One region of the Paenibacillus sp. plas6 genome, then DNA from elsewhere that is predicted to be linked to it. Evidence: riboswitches for the same ligand, from Rfam matches in the RefSeq annotation. Region 1 holds a riboswitch; the other holds the start of a gene.
What was found. Region 1 has a riboswitch for cyclic di-GMP ahead of AC2TDL_RS09990 (methyl-accepting chemotaxis protein). Riboswitches for the same ligand answer to the same signal wherever they lie in the genome.

Region 1 (5,254 bases):
TAGAAGGAATAGACTATCAAGTGTTAGATGCCAAAGGAAATTTCTTATACGGTTCAGTAAGGGGTTCGTTTCTTAAGCAGCCAAGTGAGCTGTTTGAAGTGTTAAACACGAGATTTTCAGCCAAAGGAAAATATGTTTTAGCAGTACCTATTATTAGTCAATACGGTGATTTGTCTGGTGCTGTACTGCTTGCCTATACGCTGCAAGTTTCTTCAGAAAACGGCAGTGGACAGCTTTGGTATATGATTTTAATTGGTGCAATGGCGATGGCACCTTTTGCTTATTTTGTATTGGCGATCATTATTTTTTCGAAACGGTTCGTTGCTCGAATTAATCAACCTTTGCAAATGCTAATGGAAGCAGCCAATCAAATTAAGCAGAAAAATCTAGATTTTGAATTAAGCTATCGTTCTAATAATGAGCTGGGACAATTGTGCATTGCCTTCTCTGAGATGAAGGACGAACTGAGACGCTCATTATCTGCACAATGGCGAATGGAAGAAGAACGGAGAGCGATGACGGAGGCTTTGGCGCATGATTTGAAAACCCCGCTTTCGCTTATTTTAGGATACTCAGAGGCTTTACTTGACGATCAGCAACTAGAAAAACGAGATAAACAGTCGAGATATTTAAAAATTATTAAAGAAAATGCGGAACGAAGTTCTGCCCTAGTGCGGCAAATGCTTTATGTTACTGATTTAGAAAACTCAAATAACGATCTTGTCTTAGATACTAAACCAATTGCTCAGTTCATTCAGCAGAAAGCTTCAAATTATGAATTACAAGCCAAGCAACGCGGTGTGAGCATTATAACAAATATTTACGGTGAAGCAGATAAATCTGTTCGGTTCGATATTGATAAGATGGAGCGCATATTAGATAACATTGTGTCAAACAGCTTGGAGTATACGCCGCAAGGCGGTCAGATTCAGATTGATGTTACGGTTCAGACTAAGCGTGCTTCTGTTGTTATTAGTAATACAGGACCTAGTTTTAGTGGAAAAGATTTGGAGCATATGTTTACTAGATTTTATCGAGGGGATGAAGCTCGCGGCGGTAAAGGCAACCATTCTGGACTAGGGCTCTATATTGTAAAGCAGCTTGTTGAAAAAATGGGAGGAACGGTAAAAGCATTTAATTCAGAGTCTGGGAAGGCTTGTATTTCTATTGATTTTGAAATAGATTCTGAGCAGCCTAAAGGTTAAGCAACAGACCTTCAGGTTTGCCCGAATCTTTTTTGCTTGATAGATTGTCAAGCTAAGTGCGACAACTCTTCCATAACTGCCTCATGAGAAGTTTTCCAATTCAGACATTTGCGTGGTCTATGGTTAATTAAATCCAAAGCACATTGAAGTTCAGCTTGATCAACGGTGTTTAAGTCGTACTTCTTAGGAAAGAATTCTCGGAGAAGTCCATTTGCATTTTCGTTACTGCCTCTTTGCCAAGATGAATATGGATCAGCAAAGTATACCGTCAAGCCATGCTCTTCTAACAATGCTTGATGGCAGGCGAATTCCTTTCCACGGTCAACGGTAGCTGTGAGCATAGGCAACGCGAGTTCTTCTAGCACCGTAGCAACCGCTTGCTCCATAGATGCCGCTGAACGGTCTGGCATTTTTACAGCGTGGTAATAGCGTGTTTTTCGCTCAACAAAAGTAGCCAAGCAGCCTTTACTTTTACCACGGCTAGAAACGACAGTATCAAGCTCCCAATGACCAAAGGATTCACGTTGCTTCACTTCTTTTGGACGTTGCCTGATGGATAACCCGAGATTAAAGCGACCTCTGCTTTCACGAGGCTTTCTACGCTTTCCCTTCTGTCGTAAGAAGATGGTGTTCCCTTGGACTAGCCTACCTTGGTAAATCCAGCGGTAAATGGTTTTGAAGGATACCGCTTGCTCAGGATAGTCTTGTTTCATGCGCCCTTCAATTTGTTCTGGGGACCACGTTGCAGCCAAGGTTTGAGTAAGGTAATGTTCTCTTTCTTTCGTCCACTTCCCTTTAGGCTTGCTTTGCATGCGTTTGCGCTGGTAATCTGCTTGCGCATCGCTAGCCTCATAAGCAGAAGACGAGGTATTCAAACGATGAAGCTCACGAGACACCGTAGAATGATGGCGTTTGATCTGCTGTGCAATGGCTCTCGCACTCCAGCCTAAATGAAATAATGTTTCTATTTTTATACGCTCGTTTATGGTAAGATGTGTATAGCTCATGACGAGCCTCCTTGTAGATGGTGTGTGGTAACTTCATTCTACACGAGTTTTCGTCATGGGTTATTTTTTTAGGTGTCGCACTTCATATTACAATCTATCGCTTTTATAAATTCTATTGTTTTTAAGTTCATTCGTTATAAGTTAGTAGAAAATAATTGATAAATCAAAAAACAATCTATTAGAACTATGATAAATTTCGCAGTAATTGTAAAAATATAGTATATAAATAAGAATAATTACCTATATAAAAACAATTAATAACTTGATGTGATGTTTGTTACTCTTTATAATCAGAAAGAAATTTATATTTAATAAATCAACTTGCTTTAATAACTGAATAACAAAGGTACACTCATCGAAAGATGGGGTCACAAAGTTATAGGGGCTAAGGTGGAAAATTTCCGCTACGCCAGCCAATTGCCGAATAACGAAGGGTAGACTTTTCTTTGTTTCGGGAGAAGTCTATTTTTTTTGTTATAAATAATGCTTAAGGAGGCACAAAGTCTACAAAAGAACAACTAGAAGGAGGCTTACGCTAGTAGACAACTATAAAAGTTGAATATTAATTATCTTATATTATCAAGCAATCAAGCAATAAAGTAACAGATATCACGACTAAAGAGGTGTATCGCTATGGGAAAAGCTAGGATTAATTGGATAAAAAGATTAGGCTCAATCAAATTAAGAAGCATCAAATCGAAACTTATTATAGCTTTTATAGTTGTATTATTAGTACCAAGCTTGGTGGTTGGACTAACTGCTATCAAGTAGCAAAGTCAAAGGTAGAGGAAGAAATGGCTCAAGCTGCTCATTCTAATGTAACTCTTTTTAATCGGTACATAAACGATACCATTTCTCAAACTGTACTTGATATGGAATATATAGCTGACAGCATAACACCGGATATGTTAGAAGGTGGAGATCAGGCGCCAATACGTAAAGTGATGGAAAGTTATAAAGCATTGCATCCTGAAGTAGACGCCTTATTTTTAGCAACAAAGGATGGCACGAAATTTTTCCGTGAGCCCAATCAAGTTGCAGAAGGATATGACCCTACAACAAGATCATGGTTTAAAAAAGGTTTTGAAAATGTAGGAAAAGCGATTCTCGATGACCCACATACATCTGCTAACACAGGTACTCAAGGGGTTATTGCTATGAAAACGACGAGTGATGATTCAGCAATATTTGGCTTTCAAATCGACCTTAATCAATTATCGGAAAGTCTTAAGGATATTCAAATAGGCGAGAATGGTTATATTCAAATCACTGACCAGAACAAAATTATGATCGCTTCCTCAAGAGAAATTGCAGTAAAACCTGGGGAAGAATATACTGGTGCAGCTGTTGAAGCATTATATTCATCGGATTCAGGTGAGCTTAGATATAAATCAACTGAAAATTCTAGCGAAGAAATTGCTTATTATGTTACAAATGAATTTACAGGCTGGAAAATAGCAGGGATTGTTAATGCACAAGAGTTCAAAAAGGTAGCCGATGGCATTCTCTTTTCAACCTTAACAATTATGCTTATTATGTTAGCATTTGGCGTAGTGATTATGATTTTTATCATTAGAAGTATTAATAAACCGATGAACCAACTTATTCATCAAGCTAAAGTTATTAGCAGCGGGGATTTAACTCAACCGATCGTTCTAAATACGAAAGATGAGTTCGGAGATATAGGCAGTAATTTTGAGGATATGAGACTGTCGCTGCGTCAGCTTATTAATGAAATTCGAGATGCTTCAAGCCAATTAGCTGCTGCTTCTCAACAACTTAATTCAAGCGCTGAAGAAACGTCGCAAACGACAGCGCACATATCTGATTCAATACAGGATATTGTGGAAGGAGCAGATCAGCAGTTAAACAGCGTAGCCGTCGGTGGTGAAATGATGGGCAATATTTCAGCTAGTGTGCAGGAAATTAGCGCCAACCTATCGTTATTAAGCTCAAATGCCAACGCTACTTTGACAAGATCACAAGAAGGCGGATCATCTGTTATGGCTGTAATCCAACAAATGGAATCAATTACAAGCAATGTTGAGGTTTTGTCAAATGATATTAAAGAGCTAGGTTCTAAGTCAAGCCAGATTGGTGACATTATTAAGCTAATTACAGATATTGCAAATCAAACGAATTTACTTTCATTAAATGCAGCAATTGAGGCTGCAAGAGCAGGGGAGCATGGCAAAGGATTTGCCGTTGTAGCAGCCGAAGTCGGTAAATTGGCGGAAACGACATCCAAATCAGCGAAACAAATCACACAGTTAGTATCTGACACACAAGTAGTGACAAATAAAACAGTTGCTGCTGTCGATGATACTTCAAGAGAAGTAGTGAACGGTCTAGGTTTAGTAAGACATACTGGTCAATTGTTTGAATTGATTCAGAATTCAATATTAGAAGTGAATAATCAGACAATGCAGGTTCAAACGAATTCAGAAGAAATTTCTGAAGCCATTGAAAGTATGGTAAATTCATTTGAATCAATTACACAGATCGCTACTACATCATCGGATAATACCCAATCAATTTCAGCAGCGTCTCAACAACAGCTTGCCTCAATGGAAGAGATAACAGCAAATGCTGAATCTTTATCGAAAATGGCTGAGGAACTGCAATCATTGATTGAGCGGTTCAGAGTGTAGGTTTCGCAATGAACAACGAGGGCTTATTGAAAGCCCTCGTTTTTTTACAGCGACTTAACCATTTAATGTAACACGGTTTTCATTATGACCGGTGACAAGAACTTTTTCTTTTTTATCTAGGACATAGTAAAGAGCTCTATACGTAATCTCTGCTAGGACAATACCGCCAATTACGTCAACTAGCGAATGCTGCTTAATAAACATGGTAGAAGCAATAATTCCCCAAAAAATAATTGAGAAGAAAATTCTTAAGCCAATTGATAGTAGCTTATGACGGTACATTGTAATGAATAGCAAATATGATGTTAAACAATGGATGCTAGGAAAGCAATTAACGGGCTCGTCATTGCTGTAAATAAATTCAACAAGTCTATCAAAGATGTTATGATCC
Region 2 (5,254 bases), 980 kb from region 1:
TTTGTGAACCATTTCATGTCTGTCATCCCCTTGAACATTTAATTGTTTTGCAGTAATTCTAGCTCGTCATCGTTCAGTAATTTCTCGCAATCTAACAATAGCTTTACTTCATTGCCAGCATTGCCAATTCCCATTACATAGCGATTACTTCGTTTATTAAGCTCAGGTGGTTCTGCCACTTCACTGCTTGGTATAGTAATTACCTCTGAAACACTATCAACAATTAAACCAATTGCCAGATCATTAATATCAATTACAATAATACAGGTTCTTTCCTGATACTCTTTAAATGCTTTCTTAAAGCGCAATCTAACATCCATCACAGGAATAATTTTTCCGCGTAAATTAATGACTCCGCGAACAAAATCAGGCATTTCTGGCACTGTCGTTATTTTCTGAATACCGATAATTTCTGTTACATAACGAATTTCGATGCCATAACATTCATTATCAACAAAAAAAGTTAAGTACTTATCTCTTTGAGAATCTTCTTCTAGCATTTCATTTTCTTTTTGCAGTGCATCGGTCATGCTTATCTATCCTCCTTATAATCGTTTAATTATTCCTTGAATATCTAAAATTAAACTAATGTCACCATCACCAAGTAAGGTACATCCAGAGATTCCCTCAACATTGTTAAACTTCTTAATATACGGCGGCAAAGCTTTAACTACTACCTGCTGTTGTCCCAAAAGCTGATCTACAAAAAGACATACTCGATGTCTTTCATGCTCTGTCATAATGAGAATACCATCATGGATTTGCTGAACCTCGGTATAACCATTAAATAACGTATGAAGTCGAACAATTGGATAACATTCACCGCGAATCATGACCATTTCATTGCCATTTGGATCAGTAATAATATCTTTACTTGCGGGTTTAAAAGACTCCTTAATTGCTGTTGTTGGGATTGTATATTTCATTTCGCCAACAGAAACTGTCATGCCATCAATAATCGCTAGTGTCAATGGAATCTTTATCATAATCGTTGTCCCTTGACCGTAGCTGCTATCTACCGACACCATTCCGCCAACTGCGGTTATATTTTGTGCGACGACATCCATCCCTACGCCTCTGCCGCTAAATTCTGTAATTTTCTCCTTCGTGGAAAAGCCGGGAAGGAAAATCAGATTATAAATATCTTTATCTGACGTAATTGATTCATAATCATATGCTACCTTGTTTTCTATTGCTTTTTGCAAAATTTGATCCCTATTTAAACCGCGTCCATCATCCTTAACTAGGATTAACACGTCACCGCCAACATGCTGCGCTTCAATCGTCAATGTTCCAACTGCTGGCTTATTGCTTGCAACTCTTTCTTCTGGAGCTTCAATCCCGTGGTCAATCGCATTTCTTACTAGATGCATTAGCGGATCGGAAATATGCTCAATAATATTTTTATCAACCTCGGTTTCTTCTCCAATCAGTTTTAATTGAACGTTTTTCCCGAGTTTTTTGCTCATATCTCTTACAACACGATGCATCTTTTGAAAGGTTGTAGCCAGCGGAACCATGCGAATTTCCATCACTTTGTCTTGGATTTCTTTCGTAATTTTATGTAGATGGTTGGCTGCTTTATGGAACTGCTCCAGCTCTAAGCCAAGCAAATCACTGTTTTGCGTCACCATTGCTTCAGCGATAACTAGCTCGCCAACCAAATCCATAAGCTCGTCTAATTTATGTACATTCACATTAATCGAGCTGCCTTGATAAGCTCCTCCTGCGTGTTTACTTTTTTTTCCTTCCGTCTCGTTCCCCGTTGCTTGATTAACTGGAGTCTGCAAAGAACTAGCTTGCTTATTTTGCTCAGCAGCAGCTTGCTCTTCCTTAGTTAATAGCTGTAAATCGAGACTTTTCAAAAAACTAGTTTGCATTAGGCAATGATGAAGCTCATCATAAGAACAGTGCGTTCTCAGCTTAATATGAAAACCGTGATTTTTAATAAGCTCAATCGAAGCAGTATCCTCCAAGTTTGCAGGGCTATGATCAAGCTCATGAACGACATCCTTTAAAGTATGTATTATCTGATAAGCACGAACACTTTCAATATCACAATCTTCTGTAAAGAAGATGGTCACCTTATATTCCATACTGTCGGTAGCTTGTACACTCTCAGCATGCTCATTGTTTAGTAGAGACGTGCTGTCATTTAAATGTATGTATTCAGCCTCTTCTTGAGCAATATGGGAGCTACCTTGCTGCGCTTCTAGTGTAGTCAGCAAACCTTTCACTGCTTCAATTAGTACAGAGGCATCCCCGTCAACTGAATCCCCATTTTTAATTTTTTCTAGTTCGATCTTAATAAAGTCGACTCCCTCTAACAGCAAATCAGACAGTTTAGACCAATCTAACGTTTGATTCGGATGTTGCCGCAAAAAAGAAAAGAGATCTTCCATCGCATGTGCTAAGGTTGCAATGTCGTGGTAGTGCATCATAGATGAAGAACCTTTAATAGTATGCATTATGCGGAAGATCTCATTTATCATTTCATTAGTAAAAAAGCTATTACTTTCACAAACAAGAATAATATCTTCTAATTGTTCAACTAACTGAGAGGTTTCAGTAACGTACGCTTCCAAAATTGGATCATCTTGCTGTGTAGACATTCTTTACCTCCTCATGATGTAATGACATGCTGTAATGCAATTTATTTCATTGAAGCAACTATAATAAAAAAAGCCCAATAACCTTAAATTATTGGGCACTTAAATCAACATCACTACATATTTTTTGCAGTCTGGCAATCATAGCTCATATGAACCTTAGATCCATGACTTTGCGTCACTACCTTTCAGTAGTTTTGCCCGTATTATTTTAAGACTTATTGACTACATTATAGTTATGAAATCCCAATTAGACAAGAGATTTTTTGGTAATTTGGCAATAACTAAAGGTATTTTCACTTTATGTATTAATTTTCTAAGTTTTTAAATTTAAGATAAGGTTGTTTTTTATATTACTTATAGAGAAAATAACTTCAAAATTAGGCTATTGTAAGACTAGTTATAGCTCTGTTACAATTAAGTAAATGGAAATTTTGTTTATTTTTGTTATCGAGAGGATGAGGCTGATGTTTAAAAAAATCGCAGCAGAGGCTCTTGGCTTAAGTGATATTGGCAAAGTAATTCCCCCAAGTGACTTCGATAAAGTAGATACCGATGATTACGTTATGCATGAAGATGGAGAAAAGATTTATTTCATTATTAAGTCAAAAAAGGATGAGTATTGCTTTACAAATCTCGCACTTATTCATTTAGATGGGGAAAGCGCGATTAGTAGCAAACGCATGTTAAAACGATATAACTATGCAAGTCACGAAATTTCCAATGTATATCTAGAAACTGCAGGAACTGTAGATTTGGATGTTGAAATTAAGTTTCAAATTGGCGGGGTTAGCTTTTCCATTGATGTAGATAGAAAGCAAATTGAGCAGGTGAAAGATTTATATAAAGCTCTTCATAAAATATCTGAAATCACTGCAAGCAATGAAAAGCTATATGACTATGCAATCACAAGTGTACATATCGCAAAGGAAAGCATCGGTCGCGGTACAACAAATACTGCAGATGCTGCAGAGCAATTTAATGCGATCAATGAAGCTGTATTTAATTGGTTAACGACCAAGCATAAGGAATATAAAATTAAAGATTTTGGCTACGTATTTGAAAAATATATTAATCAGTAATCTATGCAATCTTTCATCCATTTTTTGCTTAGTAAAAAACTGAGCGGACCTTGCGAATGATTATCGTGCAAGGTCCGATTTTATTTTAACTTCTAAGTCTCTCGTCCTTCAGAAAAATTTTAATGAACAATATGTGAAGTAAATGATTGCAAGGACTGAATCTCTATCTTTGCTGTATTCAGTCCTTATTAAGCTTAACCCTATTCATTATATTGCTGTAGCTCGTTAAATTTCCATCGTTTCCTCAAGCGATTCGATTTTTGCACTAATTTCCAATAGCCATTCATGATCCCCTAATTCATAGGCAATAAATGACAGTTGCTTCAACTCATCTAGCTGTCTAACGAGCTCATAGTTCTGCTTTAGCAGCGGCATAATTTGCTTCCACTCCCCTGCACCAATAATCGTCTGACCATTGATCCCTGTACACATTTCATAAATATGCGCTAACTTCCGATGTACAGGATGAATTCCGATAATATTTTGCTTCATATGTACCCTCGCTTTCTAGCACTACTATTCCTGCTCAATACTTTCTGCAATCAATCATCCGACAAACTTATGTAATTTTCTCAATAGTCACTCTATAGCATTAGTATTGACGTAAACTTAACGTTTCACTCCTGCTGGAAGTATCAATAAGACACAAAACGCTAAGCTTTCTGTTACAGTAGCAAGCGCACAAAAAAACAAGCACAATATAGACGGTTCTAAGCCATATTGTGCTTGTTTCATTTCATACCCGACAAGAAAATCATCTGTTGTAAAGTTGCCTTTCAGTCCAAAAAAATCACTTTCATAAGCAAATGTACCTTTTTCTCGTGACAGATTTAAAACATCTTTGATCGAGTTATAAAGCAAGCTAATTTCTTCCTCGCTCATGTCACATATTTTCCTTTGAGGATGAAGACGCGCCTTGAACAGAATATCGTGCATATACATATTTCCAATGCCGCTAACATTTTTCTGATTCATTAAAAAAGATTTTATTTGCGTCTTTTTTCCTTTCAGAAGGGATAAGAAATAATCTATTGTAAATTTTTCATCAAACGGGTCAATTGCGATATAGATTTCCAGCTTTACTCCTCTTTTTTCGTTACAGCACTACCCCAAATCGACACGCCTTGCTCCGCTGATAGGGCGGAGAACGTCATAACCTCCTGTTTGGTCAGCTCGTCGTATTGTCGTAAAAATACGCCGCGATAAGTAACTCCATCAATCGTGATTGTCGCATTATGCTCACTATCTAGCTCCCAGCTTCCGCTCACTGCACCAGTAATGCTGCCATCTCCATTAAGCTCAACAACAACCGAGTTTTTAATTTCAGCTGTAATCTCTCGCCCATGATTGACTAGCTTATAAGCTCCTGCGATCTCTTCACTGCTGTATGTGCCAATCGTTTCCCCAGAATAACGATGCGGTGCCATTACGAACCAGCCGTCCTCATTTAAGAACATCTGATGTACTCGTATTTCATGCTGCTCGCCGCGATAAGGGAAACGAGTATGGAAGATATTAAAGTACTTACCGCTTGCTTCATCATAATAAGTGGAATTATGACCC

Region 2: it holds a riboswitch for cyclic di-GMP, as region 1 does, so the genes downstream of both, AC2TDL_RS14115 (chemotaxis protein CheW) here and AC2TDL_RS09990 (methyl-accepting chemotaxis protein) in region 1, are expected to answer to the same signal.

The regions. Positions count from the first base shown of each region.
Region 1 is NZ_CM170151.1:2,202,631-2,207,884, forward strand. Features, by position in the region: gene AC2TDL_RS09980 (sensor histidine kinase) at 1-1,205, shown strand, start outside; gene AC2TDL_RS09985 (IS30 family transposase) at 1,253-2,212, opposite strand; cyclic di-GMP riboswitch class I at 2,548-2,637, shown strand; gene AC2TDL_RS09990 (methyl-accepting chemotaxis protein) at 2,866-4,863, shown strand; gene AC2TDL_RS09995 (phosphatase PAP2 family protein) at 4,918-5,254, opposite strand, start outside.
Region 2 is NZ_CM170151.1:3,185,163-3,190,416, reverse strand. Features, by position in the region: gene AC2TDL_RS14125 (methyl-accepting chemotaxis protein) at 1-17, opposite strand, end outside; gene AC2TDL_RS14120 (chemotaxis protein CheW) at 39-530, opposite strand; gene AC2TDL_RS14115 (chemotaxis protein CheW) at 546-2,612, opposite strand; cyclic di-GMP riboswitch class I at 2,735-2,821, opposite strand; gene AC2TDL_RS14110 (PH domain-containing protein) at 3,077-3,691, shown strand; gene AC2TDL_RS14105 (DUF7667 family protein) at 3,917-4,183, opposite strand; gene AC2TDL_RS14100 (hypothetical protein) at 4,301-4,750, opposite strand; gene abnB (arabinan endo-1,5-alpha-L-arabinosidase AbnB) at 4,771-5,254, opposite strand, start outside.